3 regions of the Pseudoalteromonas sp. M8 genome follow, and region 3 is predicted to be linked to each of the others. Evidence: predicted binding sites of a transcription regulator. Region 3 holds the regulator's gene; each other region holds the start of a gene.
The links. Region 3 encodes sigma-54, which starts transcription at its own class of promoters, with help from an activator protein. Its sites were predicted from a motif close to GTTGGCACGNNNNTNGNNT; they were not measured.

Region 1 (6,490 bases), 270 kb from region 3:
CCCAATGTAGTAGCTCACCAAGTAAAGGCTTCAGATTTGGATAGTCATTTCTAAGAAGGTTGAGTAGATCTATCGCTCCTAAGTCAAGTACATCACCTTGAATACTCCGGAAAGTATCGATGGAAAGTTTGTGTCCTCGCTTTAACTCACCTTCTATAAGAGACGCTATACGTTCCGCTCTATATGAAGGAGCCCAGTCCATAGAAATGAAGTAAGGATAATCCTCAGAGACATGTTTTTGGTTGGCATTAATGATATAGCCTTTTTTAGGGTTGAATTCCGTTGGCATACTTTCCCAAGGAATGTACCCAGTCCATTCAAACTCATACTGATTAACAGGTATGGCTCCAGAATGTTTTTTGCGAAGCGGAACTTTACCCGCGCTATTGAGGCCTATATTGCCTAGGCGATCTGCATAAACAAAATTGATTGTCGGCGTGATAAGAAGCTGGAGCGCATTCCTGAACTCTTCCCAATTAGAAGCATAATTCAGGTCGATCAAGGCAGAAATAGAAGTATCACTGTCATTTAAAGCTGTCCATCTCAGTGCATACCCATGAGACGCGCCAGCACTATAATCTAGAATAGGCCCATATTTTGATTGTGCAACCGTATGTTTTATAGTCTCTGGGGCTTTTCTAAATTGAGCTGGGAAGTCAGCCTTAACCGCGATCTCCTCTACCCTTTGAACAATTTTCTCTCCTGCAGAATTCCCTCCTCGATTAAGGTCCACTATGACCAAATCTTGCGTATCCGCGGGCATGTTAGTACCGCCCCAAGCAATATGAGCATTATGTCCAAATACAATTACAGGCAATCCTGGAATGGTCATACCTGATGCGTTTACTTCGCCGCCTAACAAAGACGCTCGATACCATAATGAAGGCATTTGGAAAGAGAGATGAGGATCATTCGCCAACATCGCATCGCCCGAAGCACTTAACTCCCCAGAAATTACCCAAGCGTTACTCCCGGCAAATTTGCCTCCAATCCCATGCTCTAGCAATAAAGCTTCTTCGATACTCGCTAACTGGCTTAACGTCTCATCCAATTTAGCGACACGTGATATATCCTCTGATAAAGATTGCTGATCATTAAGCTCTGGATAGATTGAGTGTAAATAGTCCACTGGTAATTTAGCGGCAGCTTGTACTCTGGCGCGTTCATAATTAGCAGCAAAACTCAGAGAGTAAGAAAGTAGCTTACCTACCATTAATGAATCTTCAGGAGACCAATTTGAAGCAACGACACCAAAAACCCTAAACTCAATTGGTAGGTTTTCAGAATCTCTGATATACGCATTCACTCCTTCAGAGAAGGCAACTAAGATGCCTTTTTCCCGCTTCCCTAAACTTTTTAGCGCCTCTTTTGCAGCATCAGCAAGCCCCAAAGTACGCATATATTTATCACGCTCAATTGTTGATGCTCCAAAGACCTCACTCAAAGTACCTTTAATTAATCGGCGCTGTAACTCCATTTGCCAAAGCCGATCTTGAGCTTGAACATATCCCATAGCGAAAAAAGCATCATGATCACTTTTCGCGCTTATATTTGGAACTCCGTACTTATCTCTAGAGATACTCACTTTGTTACTCAAAGCGCTATCGCTTAATGTGATATTATCCAGAGGTAAAGTTTCTCTCTCGTCTAAGTAAAAATAAGAGATGATTATAATGAGGGGAATAAATACTAAAATAACAAATCTTAATGCTAATGACTCTCGAGAAAACACCTTACTTCTTCCTTGCATATCAACAGTAACAAACGAAAATTTAGCCTATTAGAGTGCATCAAGTAGCCCCTTTAACATTAGACTCAACTTATTAATATCAGGTACATAGTACCCAAAAAATGAAACCGATCAACACAAAAAACAAAACAAAAATTAACTCGATTAACACAATTAACACACAGGACACAATTGAGAAATACAAAATTGCATAATGTACATACAACTTCCTCACATGCAGTATCATTCACCTAAATACAGACAAATAAATGGTGAACAAAAAGTCGCCTATAAAATGCGGGCTCTTTGGTGTTAGCGTATATAAACAAAAGATGTAAAAATTAATCTAAGAAGCAGTTAATGAGCAAAGAAAAGTTTCGATTAAATACCTAAAGAAAGGTGCTTTATATGCAATATTTAGAATGTATTTTTTCTATAAATTTAGAAATTAATTTCAATTTTCTGCTCAATACCAGACCACCATTAGTGCAGACAACTGAATATACTCGAGCAACTTTTAGCTATTCGATATCTTGATACCTTGAGCATTTAATCAATATCAACTACAACAGAAATGGAAAGTGTCGTTGTCAGGAAAAATATTACGCACCACCATGGAACACTTACGCACCAATTTAGTGCAAAACATCCGTTCACAGATCAGTAAATTTAAATAAATCACTAAAAATCAAACAGTTAAACAATTGGCACGATTAACGCTTATCAAGGTGCAATTGCAGTACATTGCAGCAAAAAATAACCCAACGAGTCGGAGGACACATGTCACAATCGGTTTTAGATTTTATTAAAGAGCACGACGTAAAATTTGTTGACTTACGTTTCACAGATACAAAAGGTAAAGAACAACACGTATCGATCCCGCATCATCAAGCCGATGAAGACTTCTTTGAAGACGGCAAAATGTTTGATGGCTCATCTATCGCTGGTTGGAAAGGCATCAACGAATCTGACATGGTACTTATGCCTGACGCAGAAAGTGCTAAGCTAGACCCGTTCGCAGAAGAAACAACCCTTATCGTCCGTTGTGACGTGGTTGAACCAAACACACACCAAGGTTACGAGCGTGACCCACGTTCAGTAGCTAAACGCGCTGAAGAGTTCATGCGTTCAACGGGTATTGCAGACACCGTATTATTCGGTCCTGAGCCAGAGTTCTTCTTGTTTGACGATGTTAAATTTAAAACTGACATGTCTGGCTCAATGTACAAAATTGATGCTGAAGAAGCGGCTTGGAACTCAGACAAAGACTACGAAGGTGGTAACACAGGTCACCGTCCTGGCGTAAAAGGTGGTTACTTCCCAGTAGCACCGGTAGATTCGTCTAATGATTGGCGTGCAGCTACTTGTTTAGTACTTGAAGAGATGGGCCACGTTGTTGAAGCGCACCACCACGAAGTAGCAACTGCTGGTCAAAATGAGATTGCGACTCGCTTTAATACTATGGTAACTAAAGCAGACGAAATCCAAGAGATGAAGTACGTTATCCACAACATGGCTCACCTATACGGTAAGACAGCAACCTTTATGCCTAAGCCAATCGTTGGTGATAACGGTTCAGGCATGCATTGCCACCAATCACTTGCTAAAGACGGCAAGAACATCTTCGCAGGCGACAAGTACGGCGGTCTATCTGAAGAAGCGCTTTACTACATTGGTGGTATCATTAAGCATGCTAAAGCAATCAATGCATTCACTAACCCAGCAACAAACTCTTATAAGCGTCTAGTACCAGGGTTTGAAGCGCCAGTTATGCTTGCATACTCAGCACGTAACCGCTCAGCATCAATCCGTATCCCGGTGATCCCATCAGAAAAGGGTCGTCGTATCGAAGTACGCTTCCCAGATCCTGCGGCTAACCCATACCTAGCTTTCGCAGCGCAGTTGATGGCTGGTCTTGACGGTATCCGCAACAAGATCCACCCTGGCGATGCAATGGACAAAGATTTGTACGACCTACCAGCGGAAGAAGCAGCAGAAATCCCAACAGTTGCAGCATCACTTGACGAAGCGCTTGCTTCTCTAGATGCTGACCGTGAGTTCTTAACTCAAGGTGGCGTATTCACTGACGACCTAATCGATGCGTACATCACACTTAAGTCGAAAGAAGTTGAAAAATTAAACATGACAACTCACCCAGTTGAGTTCGAAATGTACTACAGCGTTTAATCGCTAACAGACTACTACGCTCAGTACCGCGGTATTGAGCTTGTAGAGCCAAAACTCATTATGCGTTTCTGGCACTCTTAATCATATGTGTTCTCAAGCCCGTAATTACGGGCTTTTTTAATTTAATTCAAAAGGTTAAATTAAATATCTCGAATAAATTTATTATCGGAGTTACTCATTTGTAACTCGCAATTCCAACAACACTATACTAAAGTATGAACAGTAGTTTACTGTGGAGAGTTGTGGTGCGTCAGTGGTTTCTTATAATGTCGGTTAGCATGACGCTAACCCTAACAAGCATTGATGCTGCAGCAGAGTCCAAGCCAAAAATCTATCGCTGGAAAGACAAAAACGGCCATTGGGTCTATTCGGATGTACCGCAACCAGGTTCAAAAGAAGTCAAACTCAACGCCAGCGCTTTAACCATGCCAAGTGTTGATACTAAAATTCTCGAACAAACGGATACAACACCAACGATTCAATATACAGCTAAAATCACTTCTCCTGAGCATGAGCAAACAATCCGTGATAATAGTGGCAGTGTATACGTAACTGGCACCATAGAGCCAAGATTTACCCAAGGACTAAGCGTGCAACTCTTTCTCAACGGAACAGCCACAGGGCCAAAACAAAGTAATACTCAGTTTTCTTTGCGTGGTATCAATCGTGGCGAGCACTCTTTGGTTATGAAAGTGTTTAATCAAAAAGGTATGTTAGTCGCCCAAAGCGATGCTCATAAGTTCTTTTTGCACCGCAATACCGTGAATAATTAGAGCGATATTGCTTACCTACACTGACTTTTAACCAGTAGTTGCAAACACACCATACTCATCCCTCCTGCTATTGAGGAGGCCAAACTCGACATTTCATTGTGTTCAATCCACAACCTTTGCTCACCCACCTGGATTTGATAGTAGACTTCAGCCTTTGTTTGCAGTAGATATTTATCTCGCCAGTTAGGTTGAACGACCCGCATTACGCCTGTAAGGGTGGTTTTCTCGCCATTCGTAGCCCGATGTAAATTAGCGGTGTAAGGAGGAAAGCAACCCGTATACTCGGTAACATACCTAGCGCCTTGAAAGTCACAACCACTCATGCAGAACGTGACAAACAGGCTCCCCCGCAAGCACAAGCTAGATGTATTTTTTGAAACAAAGCATTAATAATGTGGGCACCTTAAAGTTGGCATGCTTTATTAATACCAAGTTTAGGATACGAGTTCGAAAACCCCTAGTTTCTGAGCTCAGGTAATAATTTAATCCAATGGATGCAAAGCTATGCTATTCTCATTGCACCACATTGGTGCACGGTGAACATATATGGATCAACATAACTCGATTGACTTGGATAAAGTTTGGCAATCTCTCTCAACCGCGATTTTAGTGCTCGATCAAAATTTAATGATCCACTATGCCAATTACAGCAGTAGTGAACTACTGGGACTCAGCACTAAACGGCTTGTTGGGCTGGCGGTTGATAGTGTGTTTAATCATCATCATATAGACTTGCCACGGCTCTCTAAATACGTGCTACAAGATGGTGTAGACTGCCAGCAACACAGGGTAGACGTGGTGTTTGTAGATAATCGTGTTGCGACACTAAGTCTGCATGCCAGACGAGTTTACCTTGCAGAAGAGGCGTTCATTTTAGTGGAATGTCGCCGTGTTGATGATGCCCTGCGTTATGACCAAGCATCCAATCAAATGCACCAATTTCAAGCAGCTCGAAACCTCATTCGCAGTCTTGCCCATGAAATAAAAAATCCACTTGGTGGGATCCGCGGTGCGGCGCAATTATTGCAGTATGAAACTGATCAACAAGAACGGGAAGAATGTGCCACGCTCATTATTGAGCAAGCAGATAGATTACGCGAGTTGGTAGATAAACTGCTTGGACCCAATCAGTTACCACAAAAAGAGCCGTGTAATATCCATCAGGCGTTAGAATCGGTGATAAAGTTAACCACCTTGGAGCGCGATGCCGATATCACCTTGGTAAAAGATTATGATCCCAGTATTCCGGCTATCGTGATAGATCAAGCCAAAATTCAGCAGGTTCTGCTGAATATGCTACGCAATGCTCAACAAGCGCTACAGCATGACGGTACGATCACCATAACAACGCGTATTAAACACCGTCTTCATCATGGTGAGCGACTATTGAAAAAAGCATTACTCATCCGTATCAGCGACAACGGTCCAGGGATCGCCGATGAGGTAAAAGAGACATTGTTCTTTCCGATGATCACGAATAAAGAAGGAGGCTCTGGACTTGGGCTCTCTATCGCGCAAACTTTGGTAGAGCAACACCAAGGATTTATCGAATGCGATAGTTGGCCAGGACACACTGAGTTCAGTATCTACCTTCCCTTTGACAACACCGAAACAGGAAACGTGCAATGAAATCAGTTTGGTTAGTCGATGATGACGCTTCAATCCGATTTGTTTTAGAAAAGGCATTAAAGCGAGCTGAGTTTGAAACCGAGAGCTTCGCCAGTGGTCAAGATGTATTGACCGCGCTTGAATATGAGCAACCCGCAGTGCTGATCTCAGATGTACGTATGCCAGGTATCGA
Region 2 (6,490 bases), 360 kb from region 3:
CAAGTTATCGATGAACTAGCATCGCTAGGTGCCATTTGTATCAAGGCTGATTTTGACGAGCCAGAAGCAATCACACAACTCAACAACCAAATTCGTGCCCATACCGACGCACTCAGTGCCATCATCCACAATGCATCGAGCTGGGATTGTGAAGCCAATAACCCTGATTTTTCAGCATTATTCGACAATATGATGCGGATCCACGCTAAAGTCCCTTATTTGATCAATCATGCCTTGAGCGACTTATTGACTGCTAGCAATAACGTCAGCGATGTGATCCATATTACTGACTATGTAGTAGAAAAAGGCAGTCCAAAACACATTGCCTATGCCGCAAGTAAAGCTGCATTAGATAACTTAACTCGGTCATTTGCCGCTAAGTTTGCACCTAACATCAAAGTGAATAGCATTGCACCTTCTCTTATCATCTTTAATCAAGACGATAGTGACGAGTACAAGGCAAAAACCTTGAAAAAGTCTATTATGGGAATTGAGCCTGGTAGCAAAGAAGTTATCAATAGTGTCGACATGATACTCTCTAGCAACTATATGACAGGACGCACGGTACAAATCGACGGTGGCCGCCATTTGAGGTAACGCATTATGCAAGATAAATTACAACAGAGTTATAAAACGATTATTGAAGCCGTGGGTGAAGATGCAGACCGCGAAGGATTATTAGACACACCCAAGCGCGCAGCGAAAGCGATGGAATATCTGACTCAGGGCTACCGTCAAACACTGGATGAAATCACCAATAACGCGGTATTCAGCTCGGATGCCGATGACATGGTGCTGATCCAAGATATAGAGTTGTACTCTATGTGTGAGCATCACCTTCTGCCTTTCGTTGGCCGTTGTCACATCGCTTATATACCTAACGGTAAAGTGCTCGGCTTGTCTAAATTTGCCCGCATTGTTGATATGTTTGCCCGACGTTTTCAAATCCAAGAGCAGCTAACTCATCAAATCGCCAAGGCCGTTGAGGAAGTCACCGGTGCAAAAGGCGTTGGCGTGATCGTTGAAGCCAAACATATGTGTATGATGATGCGTGGCGTTGAAAAACAAAACTCTAGTATGCGAACGTCTGTCATGCTTGGTAACTTCAGAAGCGACCCCAAAACCCGCAACGAATTTTTACAGCTAGTGAAAGGATAAGCACGCTATGTCGAATGCCATTATTAAGGTGACGAATTTAAGGCTACGTACCTTTATTGGTTTTAATCCCGAGGAGCGGGAGAAAAAGCAAGATGTCGTGATCAATATTGAGATTCACTACCCAGCGGATACGGCATGTTTAGATCATGATAACGTGGCTCACGCGCTTAATTACAAAACCGTGACCAAGGCAATCATCACGCTAGTAGAAGAAGGGCATTTTTTGTTACTTGAGAAATTAGTGGCTGACATACTTGCTGAATGTCATCAACATCAAGACGTGACATATGCAAAAGTCACCGTAGATAAACCGCACGCTTTACGGTTTGCTGACTCAGTGTCACTCACGCTTGATTGGTATAGAAGCTAAGCGATAAGACCCTGATATTCACTTCCTTGCCTTCTGGTGTTAAGAAATCACCTGTAAGGCAAGGTAAATCACCAGTGCATAACGAGCGCCTTTACCGAGCGCGACTAACACAAAAAACCACCCAAAAGAGGTTCGTAAAGACCCCGCTACCACAGTCAAAGGATCTCCGACTATGGGTAGCCAAGCAAATAGCAATGAAAACTTACCGTAACGATTAAATAGCCCACAAGCCTTATCATATTGCTGTTGAGAAACCGGAAACCAGCGCTTATCTCGCCACTTAGCGATAAACCAACCAAGATAGTAGTTCACACAGCTACCAAGTAAATTACCCATTGTCGCAGCCAGCCATAACCAAACCAGTTCGCCTTGCTGTTTCACAACGAGCCCACTCAGCGCCAGCTCCGACGACGCAGGTAATAATGTTGCGGCAATAAAAGCAAGCCCAAATAAAGAAAGGTAAATCATATCAACGGCTATAAGAAATTGGACTTTAAGAAATCATCTAAGTGGGGCAATATACTGAAATGCGCGCAAGAGTTCAAAAACACAGACACGGAAACAAGGAATAGACATGAAAACAACAATAAAAATGTTACTACTTAGTACCGTTCTCACCACCGGATTTAGTGACTGCAAGGCCTCAAACGAAGCGCTACCACGGGCAGATGATGGCTATCAGACCTATATCCACACCGGCGACTCCTTTAAACATTTGCAATTGACGGATATCAAAAACCAAGCTGTTAGGTTCGATGCTAATCACAAAAAGCTGGTGGTTTTATTCGCGACTTGGTGCTCCGATTCGCAACGCTTATTGAGTGAACTAAAACAATCTGAATTACTCACCCAGGCCGAGTTAACCATCGTTGCTATTGGCCGAGAAGAAACTAACACTACACTTGAGCAATTCAACGAAACCATGCAATTGCCCATCCATTTTGTTGCCGATCCCAATCGAGATATCTACAGCACGTATGCCAACAAAGGTATTCCTAGAGTCATCTTGCTTGATGAACGCAACCGAGTGATGCAAACCCTCATCGGTGAGCAACCCAACACCTTATCAAAACTAAACTGGAATTAACGAGGTAATTATATGAATCCAGAGGTCGTTAGCATTCTCACGATGGCCAAAGTTATCCAAACCGCCGTTGCCCCTGTATTTTTAATTACGGGTATTGCTGCGACCTTAGGGGTACTATCAAACCGCTTAGCACGGATCACGGATAGGGCGCGTTTACTTGATCGCAAGATCAATACCACGCAAGATGAAGAGCTCAAAATGCACTTTAGCCGTGAAATGCGCGCACTGTTAAAACGGTCTCGTTTTATTCACGTTGCATTTAGCATGAGTGTACTCAGTGCGTTGCTTGTGTGTGCAGTGGTTATGCTGCTGTTCATGTCACACTTGTACAGTATGCCATTGGGCATTACGTTATCGTCTTGTTTTATCGCCGCTATGGTGCTGCTTATTGGCGCATTTGTCTCTTTGCTGGGAGAAATCTTTTTAGCCACCCGCAGTATGCGCAGAGGCATGATATTCAAAGACATCGAGAGTTGATTATTTAAAACTAGTTGCCTCCGTCACAGGGCACTTATCGCAATTGTTTGATTATATTTGTAATTTACATTGAAAATAGGGAAAAATATTAGGGGTTTACTATGAAGAAACTACTTACCGTCACACTATTTAGCTGTCTTGCAGCAACAGCGCAAGCTAACACTATGTTTGAATCGGCTGAAGATGCAATTGAATACCGCCAAGCGTCTTTCCAATTGATCCGTTTCCAGATTGGTAATATGGGCGACATGCTAAAAGGCAAAGTACCATTTGATGCTGAAGTATTTAAGCAACGTGCTCACAACGCTGCGCAATTATCGCAAATGCCTTGGGAAGCATTTATCGACGGTTCTGACAAAGGCAATACTGATGCCCTACCAGCCGTTTGGTCAAACAGAACTGAGTTCGATGGTAAAGCCAAGCAATTTGCCGAGTATGCTCAAGCACTGGCTGTTGCAGCTGACTCTGGCGACAAAAAGCTGATTGCTTCTGCATTTAAAGATTGGGCAAAAGGCTGTAAAGACTGCCATAAATCTTTTAAAGATTAATCAAAACAAAACAGCCGCATATTTGCGGCTGCTTACTATCTGAATATCTCGTCACTTGCTTGGCTATCACCAACGACACAATAACTCAGACATCGCATTGAGTAACCCACAGCCCTGCTTAATCACACAGCCAAATTGAATTACTGTCAGTGCTAGACTCGTAGATGACGTTTAATGATCAGTCATCAATATAGTCGAAATCATCATCGCCTAGATTTCTACGTAGGCGTTTTTGCTCTAAGTAGTCGTCTAGCTTTCTTTTGACTTTACGCTTTTGCTTGTCATGTTGGTTACGACCCAACTTTTCAAATTCATCGTCTGCAAAATCATCATCAAGCGCATCGTAAGAGAATGTCTTACCCACAACTAACTCCAAAATAAAATAGTCATTAATAAAATGAGAGCCGTCTCTCAAGATCACTATTTAGCGCTAAATTGTCATTCTGAAAAGTGAGAGTTTCTTATCCTTACAATAAAAATTTTTTATCGCCTAATTCATTTTGACAAAAACAACTATATTTTAGTCAATTTCATCACTTTTAGAGCACATTAACTTTCAACAATATAACACAATATATTGATTTTACTTGGGTTTATATTTGGCACTGTTCTTGTAACAACAATCATGAAACTGAGCCAATAAGGATCGACCATGAATAAAATTTTACTACTAACAGCAGCAACAATGATGACAACCACCGTCGCTGCACACGAAAAAAATAACATCACGTTTAGCGGTGACAATTGTGAAGTAGAATTTCAGAATGACGTTAGGATCACACCTGATAACTTGGTGATCACAACGGCCAAAAACAAAACAGCTGAGATCAACAACCTTGGCGAACTGACACTCAATGGCGAGCGCATCGCACTTAATACACAGCAAAAAAAGATGCTCACGCAATATGGTGATGAACTAAGAGGCCGCCTACCACAAGTGGCTGATATTGCTTTTGAAGGCATAAAACTAGCGGGCGTCGCCCTTAATGAAGTGGCACACACCTTTAATTTAACCAGTTTAGATAGCATCCATGCTGTGATCGATGATCTTGAAACAGAAGTGCAAAATACGTTTTATCAGCAAGGTGCGTTTGTGATGGGCAAGCAAACCTTTGATGAGTTTGGCCAAAATTTTGATAATCAGTTTGAAGAAAAAATCGAGACCGCAGTACAAGGTGCCATGATGCAATCGATAGGTAGCTTACTGGTTGCGATTGGCAACGAAATGTCAGATGCAAACGGTGATATGAGCAGCTTTGAACAACGTATGGAAAACTTCGCAACACAAATCGAAACCAAAGTTGAACAACAGGCAGAATCTATTGAGAAAAAAGCCGACGCACTGTGTGGCGACTTTGAGCAAATCGCGAAAAACGAAGCCATTGTCGCAAAGTCTATCCCCGCCATGTCAGAGTACCAACTGTTTAAATTTAAATAATCTGACGTTGGCATAACTTACATTTAATTAAGGGTACGTTATGCCAACCCTTTCCTTTGTGCATCAGCCAGCTGCCCCAGCGTTTTAATCGCTTGCTCTACCGACGCATCCCACGGCAAGCCATAACTGATACGTATACAATTTTGATACTTTTTGCTGGCACTAAATAGCGTACCAGGCGTAATACTGATCCCACACTCCAGGGCTTTTTGGAACAACAAGGCACCATCGACGTGCTTACCTAAGTCTAACCACAGCACACAACCGCCTTGCGGGCGACTGACTCTTACCTCACTACCAAATGCAACATTCACCGCTTGGATCATACGGTCTCGATTCTCAATTAACCGTTTACGGACCAACTTTAAATGGCGCTCGTAGCCTCCGGAGCTGAGAAAATCCGCCAGTGCCCATTGATTCATTAAAGATGATGAGCAACTCAACGCACGTTTTATGCGCTTTGCTTTTGCACTAAATTGACTGGCGACCATCCAACCCACCCGATAGCTAGGCGCTGCGGTTTTTGAAAATGACGCACATGTGATCACTAAGCCCTTTTGGCTAAATGCTTGTGCCGGAATGCCACGCTGCTCGGTAAAATATAAATCGCCATACACATCGTCTTCTATCAACACCACGTCACGTTGCTCTAATAGCGCCACCAGCTGCGCACGTCTCGTATCAGGCATAAAACTACCAAGCGGGTTACTAATACTGGTAGAAAACACACACGCTCGAATATCATGCTTTTCAAGTGCCCGTTCAAGGTCGCTCAGCCAAATGCCATCATCTGGGCAAACAGGTATTTCAATGGCCTTTAACCCTAAGTTTTCAGCCAGCTCAACAATGCCAAAATAACAGGGAGATTCAATCGCTATCACGTCTCCGGGCTTGGTTACCGCTTGTAACGCAATCGCCAATGCTTCTTGCGCGCCATTGGTGATCACCACTTCATCCATGTCTATTGCTAAACCCATATCCAAATAACGCCGCACGATTTGCTTTTTTAAGCTATCTAAACCGTCCATAGGGCCATAATTAATGAGTTCGTTCCCTGCTTCTTTCATTGCGCGGCGCATAATTTTGGCAAGAACCTGCTCAGTACCAGCAATGGCGATGGGGTTGGCGATACCTAAGGGGATTGCATGTGGCTGATGGATCCCCTTATACACTTGTTCAATCAACGCCTGCTTGTTCACCACTACAGGTTTGGCGGGCAATCGTGCACGCTTCGGTGAGTCGTTGTGCGAAGCTCTGTGGCATAAAAAGTAGCCGGACTTCTCTTTGGCAATGACTTTTCCTTGATCTTCAAGTGCTTGATAGGCCTGCTTTACCGTTGGGATACTGACATTTAAGTTTTGCGCCATAACACGCAATGAGGGAAGCTTTTCGCCCGGTAAAATAGACTCTTG
Region 3 (6,490 bases):
ATACCACGTATAACTAGGGTTAGCGTTTGGCTACCGGCAACGCCACCCATACTTGGTACTATGCCATTTAACACCGCGAGAATAGGTAAAATATCCAGGGTACCTTCGAAGAAGCTTGCGACAAACGCTGCCATCAAGGCGGTTAAAAGGTTAATCCCAAGCCAAATAGAGCGGCGCTGGCTACTTTTTAGAACTGGCGCAAAGGTGTCTTCTTCATCTTCAAGACCTGCCATACTTAACAAACTGTGCTCGGCATCTTCACGGATGACGTCAACAACGTCATCAATGGTGACACGACCAAGTAAATGGGCGTTATCGTCAACGACGGGAGCTGAGATCCAGTTATGACGCTCAAAAAGCTGCGCCACTTCAGACTCATCCATGGAGATAGGGATCGTTTCCTTATCTTCATCCATCAAATCTCGAACCATACTGTCAGGAGACTTAGTTAATAAGGTATTGACTGGTAAGGCACCCAAGAAACAGTTGTCTTTATCGACAACATATAGCTCATCTGTGCCGTCTGGCAATTCGCCTTTAAGGCGTAGATATCTAAATACAACTTCTAAGGTAACATCGGGTCGAATAGTGACCGTGTCGGTGCTCATTAGCGCACCGGCAGAGTGTTCCTTGTAGGACAAAGCTTGTGTCGCACGTTCTCTATCTTGGCTATCCATCGCACCGATAACGTCTTGGTAGACGGTATCAGGCAGGCTTCTTAGGACATCACCAAGGTCATCGTCGTCCATGTCTTCTGTAGCGGCGGCAATTAGCTCCGGCTCCATCTGGGCGATGATCCCAAGTCTTACGTCCTCTGACAGTTCCTCTAAGACATCCCCTTGGATATCTGGGTCAACAAGCTGCCACAGCATAGAGCGAACTTTATGAGGGGATGATTCTAAAAGCAGTGCAGTGTCACAAGGTGCTGTTTCTGCGAGCATACGCCTAACTTGAACAAACTGACCACTGTTTAAGGCGTTAGTTACCTTTTGGAGTTGTTCCAGTGTGTAGTCTTGTTCAAATACTTCAGGCATAGGCATCCTTTTTGATATTAATGGTGGCTAACGTGATTAAGTTAACCCTATTCATTTATTTTATCGCAGAAATCAATTTCTTAATTTGAATTTTATTCGTGTTGTTTCTGCTGGTGGGTTGCTATCGTTAATACACGTTAAAGGTGTACGCAACGATAAAGTAGGATTTTCCGGCAACTCGCTTTACTGCACGAAAGAAACCTAAATTGGTATTACAGTGTAACTCAGTTTATTAGGAACTACCAAGGTTTACGCTTAATTATGAGAGACTTATTAGACCACTTTGGTTACGGAGGAGGGGGAGATTAGCAGGGAGTAAATGAATCAGGCCTTATTGTTTTACTGACGATTACTCGGATTCATTAAACTTATTTTCTATCAGTCCGCCAATGGCGTCTAGTGCATACTGAGCATCAGGACCTTCACAAACCACTCGGACTTCTTTCCCTTGGCTGCTTTCAAGTAACAACAGCGCTAGTACGCTGTCAGCAGCAGCACTTTTGTCTCCTTGATATAAGGTCACTTCGGCATCAAATTGGGTTGCTAATTGCGCAAGAACCGTCGCTGCTCGAGCGTGCAGGCCGAGTTTGTTTTGGATTAAAAACGTATCTTCTAACATTTAACCCTCTTGCTCTCGGTGACGAATTTTGACGTTGGGATGGGTTTTAGCAAAACGTTCACCAATGGTTTGCGCTAAGTATACCGAGCGATGTTGCCCACCTGTACATCCTATTGCGATCGTTAGATAACTGCGATTGTTACGCTCTAAGTGTGGTAACCAAGTTTGTACGAAGGTTTGGATCTGCCAAGTAAACTTTTGCACGATGCTGTGACTCGACAAATAGTCTTTGACTGGCTGATCTAAGCCAGTTAGCGGCTTAAGCTCAGGCTCCCAATGTGGGTTGGGTAAAAAGCGCGCATCAAAAACGTAATCCGCTTGTTTTGGGATGCCGTGTTTAAAGCCGAAAGATTCAAAGGTAATAATGAGTTGTTTGTCTTTTTTACCTAAGATTTTTTCGCGGATATCTTCTGCAAGTTGATGAACGCTCAGGCCTGTAGTATCAATGAGAAAATCGGCGCGAGTGATCAGCACGTCTAACAATTCCCGTTCTTTCTTTATCGCAACATCTAATGGAAGATTATGCAGTGAAAGAGGGTGCAAACGTCGTGTTTCTGAGAAGCGCTTTATCAGGGTTTGATCGTCACTGTCTAAATAAAACAGGGTAGGTTTGGCAAAGCCTGGTAAGTATTCAAGAATGTCATTAAACTCGTCCTGTTCTTTAGGTAAGTTTCTAACATCAATACTGACTGCAATTTTATTATAATTGTCCGAAACACTGCGGACTAAAGACGGTAGCAAATTGACTGGAATGTTATCCACACAATAGTAGCCTAAGTCTTCCAATACTCGAAGCGCTACAGATTTACCAGAGCCTGAGCGGCCACTGATAATGATAAGCTCGAGTCCTTTTTCTTCATCACTCATCAAGTTCACCTTGGATCACTGCATATAACTCATCATCACTTTTTGCTTGCCTAAGCATTTTGCAAAAAGACTTGTCTTTGAGTGTATCAGCAATCGCCGCTAAGGTCTTCAGGTGTTGTTGATTATCACCTTCAGGTACGATGAACGCGACAAAAATATCGACAGGCTGCTTATCTATGGCTTCAAACTGGATCCCTTGCTCGCTGACAAGCACCATTGCAAGGATTTTATCCAAACCTTCAAGTCGACCATGGGGAATGGCAATGCCTTTACCGATCCCTGTGCTGCCTAATTTCTCTCGCGCCATTAAGGCGTCCAAGATAGCATGCTGACTGGTATTTGGAATTTGGCTATGAGCCAGTTCGCTGATGTATTCTAAAATACGTTTTTTGCTATTAAAAAGGACCGCAGCTTTACTGCAGTCCTTGTTCACTAATTCACTTAATTTCATCTTAGTGTCGAGTGAGCTTCTCTTTGTGTTTAATAACTTGACGATCTAGCTTGTCGATAAGGCCATCAATTGCGGCATACATATCTTGATGCTCTGTTGATGCAAATAGCTCGCCGCCGTTTACGTGTAATGTTGCTTCTGCTTTTTGTACTAGTTTCTCGACATCAAGGATCACATGCACATTATTGATATGATCAAAGTGCCTTTCTAGCTTCGCAAACTTGTTGGTGACATAGTCTCTTAATGAGTCAGTAATTTCTACATGGCGACCAGTTAGATTTAGTTGCATAAGCATTTTTCCTTCTTGGGTTTTACGTCTTATATCAAGCTTTTACGCTGATTTGACGGTGGAATGGCTAGGGATTCACGATATTTTGCAATCGTACGTCTCGCTACCTTAATTCCTTGCTCAGCTAAGATATCTGCAATTTTGCTGTCACTCAATGGCTTCGCGGTATTCTCTGCAGCTATCAGCTTTTTGATAAGTGCTCTAATTGCTGTAGAAGAGCACTCACCTCCATTTTCCGTACTTACATGGCTAGAGAAGAAATACTTCAGCTCAAATATTCCCCGAGGTGTATGCATGTATTTTTGTGTTGTCACACGGGAAATTGTGGACTCATGCATCTCAACCATTTCAGCAACATCATTTAGCACCATAGGGCGCATTGCTTCGGGGCCATGTTCAAAGAATGCCTGTTGTTGTTGCACAATGCAATTGGTAACTTTTAATAAAGTATCATTTCGGCTTTCTAAGCTTTTAATAAACCACTTTGCTTCTTGTAAATGTGAGCGAATAAACTGACTATCCGTACTGGATTTCGCCGTTCTAGACATCGCAGCGTAATGGTCATTTACTCTTATTTTAGGCATAGCATCAGGATTTAGCTCTACGACCCAACGACCTTTTACTTTTTTCACCGATACGTCAGGGATCACATATTCAGGCTCTTCATGAATAATGCTTGCCGCAGGCTTTGGGTTAAGGCTATGTATTAACGTCATGACCTCTTTGAGATCGGCTTCTTTAAGGCGCGTTTTCTTAGCCAAAGTTCGATAGTCACGGCTGGCAAGCAAGTCGATATGCTCTGTCAGGATCATTTTTGTTTCGGCAATCCATGGGGTATCTGGGGCGAATTGGTTGAGCTGAATGCATAAGCATTCTTGTAAACTACGCGCTGCGATACCGACAGGGTCAAAAAGCTGAATGCGTTTGAGTACGGCTTCGACTTCATCTAGCTCAATAGGCTCTTCGCTATTCTCGTCATTAATGCTTTCTAAAATGTCTTCGCAAGACAGTGTTAGAATGCCTGACAGGTCGACCGCTTCAATAATCGCAATCGCAATAGCTCTATCTGTTGGACTAAATGGTGTCAGTTCGAGTTGCCACATGAGATAATCGTGGAGAGATTCAGAGGTTTCCCCTTGATAAACATTATCGTCATCGGGAAGTGGACCTGAGCTTGCAGCAGGCGCTGCACTCATATACTCGTCCCAAGTGACATCCATGGCAAGGTCATCGCTCACAGTGTCTTTGCTCATGGCGGTATCTGAGTCTATCTCATAGTCACTAACCTGCGTTTCATCGGCTGAATCTTGATTGTCGTCAGCACGGCTCTTTTCTTGGCTGTGTTGGTCAGCGTTTTCGCCGTCAGTATTATCACCTTCTTCCACTTCCAACAATGGATTGCTGTCTAATGCTTCTTGTATTTCTTGTTGCAGATCCAATGTACTAAGCTGCAGCAAGCGAATGGCTTGTTGCAGTTGCGGAGTCATTGTAAGTTGCTGCCCCATGCGCAGCTGTAATGATTGCCTCATGTATCTCTAACAATCCTTTTTAACAGTTATTAATACTACGTCTTAACTATAGCTTGAATTGTTCGCCTAGGTAGACATCTCTTACGGTTTGATCTGCCAAAACATGTTCTGGCGTGCCTGCAGCGATTAACTCACCATGTGAAACGATGTAGGCCTTTTCACATACGTCCAGTGTTTCTCTAACGTTATGATCGGTGATAAGCACACCGATACCACGGTTTTTTAGGTGCTCTATGATTGTCTTTATATCTAACACCGAAATAGGATCAACACCAGCAAAAGGTTCATCTAACAGGATAAACTTAGGGTTTGCGGCTAAAGCGCGAGCAATTTCGACTCGTCTTCTTTCGCCTCCCGACAATGCCATGCCCTGTGAGTCGCGAATGTGTTGAATATTAAACTCATCCAGTAACTCGTTTAGTTCAGCTTCTCTTTCAACTTTAGATAAGTCTTTTCGAGTTTCTAAAATCGCCATCAAATTTTGATAGACCGTGAGTTTTCTAAAGATTGAAGACTCTTGCGGTAGATAGCCAATACCAAGTCGTGCACGGCTGTGCATCGGTAACAAAGTGATATCTTCGTCATCAATCTGAATATAGCCTTTGTCGCTTGGTACTAACCCTACAATCATGTAGAACGTAGTGGTTTTACCTGCACCATTTGGTCCTAATAAGCCTACAATACTGCCAGCCTGAACACTTAAACCAACATTTTTGACGACCTGACGACCTTTATAACTCTTTGCTAGACCAGTTGCTTTGAGCTCGCTCATTAATTGTTACCTTCTTCCTGCGCTTTTTTCTCTTTAGCGTCTTTTTTGTCATCAACAGGAACAAGGATGGTTCTTACTCGAGAGTCTTCTTGGTCTGAGCGCTCAGCGCTGATCAATTGCTTTTCAATGTCATAGGTGATGACTTGAGCATTGATTTTTTGCCCAGTTTGATTGATTTCAGCATCACCAGAAATCACTAGGGTTCCCTTCGCTACGTCGTAACGGATTTCATTTGCTTTGGCTTCTAGCAAGTTGCCATCGGGTTGACGTTCGCTAAAAGTGGCAGGGCTGCCAGTTGCCACAAGCAGTTGCTTGTTAATGCCAAGTTCCGCGCGACGGTGGACCTCTAGGCGATCGGCATTTATCTTTCTGTTGCCATGAATAATAACAACATTCTGTTCAAAAATACCGATGTTGCTTTGCAGTTGAGCTTGCTGACGGCCAGCATCAATAATGACTTCATTTTGTTCTGCAGCAATTGCTAGAGTAGAACTTGCAAGCAAGCCGATGAAAACTAGTTTGTTAATGATTTTACTGGTCATAATAAATTGTCTTTGTGTGGTTGATGAGTTCGATCACTTGCTTTTGTAGATCCGCATGCAGTCCTTTACCTGTGATCCTAAGACTAGGACCGTTGATAACGACAGGGTGTTCCGACTTCATCAATTTTTGCTTAATTTCAACTCTTACATTATCGGCATTGATATCCGTGATCATGGCGTTAGGCGTTAAATTCTTTGCCAACACATTGCCCTCTAATATCAAGGTGTTGTTTTCGTATAGGGTTGCTTCTAATGCGCTTATTTGCCAATTCTGTTCACCGTTATATAAGGTGAAAATGGGCTTTTCAAAGTGACTAAAGCCAAGATCTTGATACAACTCCATCTTATCAGCAGTTACCTGATAGTTTAATAAGCCATTTTCACTAT

Region 1: a site for sigma-54 is predicted at 2,433-2,451, ahead of glnA (glutamate--ammonia ligase). Genes of this name have one in related genera too.
Region 2: a site for sigma-54 is predicted at 4,239-4,257, ahead of GSF13_RS05500 (YggN family protein). Genes of this name have one in related genera too.

Annotation. Positions count from the first base shown of each region.
Region 1 is NZ_CP047240.1:146,044-152,533, reverse strand. It holds gene GSF13_RS05920 (penicillin acylase family protein) at 1-1,732, opposite strand, end outside; gene glnA (glutamate--ammonia ligase) at 2,510-3,916, shown strand; gene GSF13_RS05910 (DUF4124 domain-containing protein) at 4,183-4,689, shown strand; gene glnL (nitrogen regulation protein NR(II)) at 5,236-6,318, shown strand; gene ntrC (nitrogen regulation protein NR(I)) at 6,315-6,490, shown strand, end outside.
Region 2 is NZ_CP047240.1:53,568-60,057, reverse strand. It holds gene folM (dihydromonapterin reductase) at 1-597, shown strand, start outside; gene folE (GTP cyclohydrolase I FolE) at 604-1,158, shown strand; gene folX (dihydroneopterin triphosphate 2'-epimerase) at 1,166-1,528, shown strand; gene GSF13_RS05525 (YqaA family protein) at 1,568-1,996, opposite strand; gene GSF13_RS05520 (thioredoxin-like domain-containing protein) at 2,103-2,615, shown strand; gene GSF13_RS05515 (DUF2721 domain-containing protein) at 2,628-3,092, shown strand; gene GSF13_RS05510 (cytochrome c) at 3,194-3,640, shown strand; gene GSF13_RS05505 (hypothetical protein) at 3,819-4,004, opposite strand; gene GSF13_RS05500 (YggN family protein) at 4,293-5,078, shown strand; gene GSF13_RS05495 (PLP-dependent aminotransferase family protein) at 5,117-6,490, opposite strand, start outside.
Region 3 is NZ_CP047240.1:416,336-422,825, forward strand. It holds gene mgtE (magnesium transporter) at 1-1,034, opposite strand, end outside; gene GSF13_RS06970 (HPr family phosphocarrier protein) at 1,384-1,653, opposite strand; gene rapZ (RNase adapter RapZ) at 1,654-2,520, opposite strand; gene ptsN (PTS IIA-like nitrogen regulatory protein PtsN) at 2,513-2,971, opposite strand; gene hpf (ribosome hibernation promoting factor) at 2,973-3,260, opposite strand; gene GSF13_RS06990 (RNA polymerase factor sigma-54) at 3,290-4,789, opposite strand; gene lptB (LPS export ABC transporter ATP-binding protein) at 4,836-5,561, opposite strand; gene lptA (lipopolysaccharide transport periplasmic protein LptA) at 5,561-6,103, opposite strand; gene lptC (LPS export ABC transporter periplasmic protein LptC) at 6,093-6,490, opposite strand, start outside.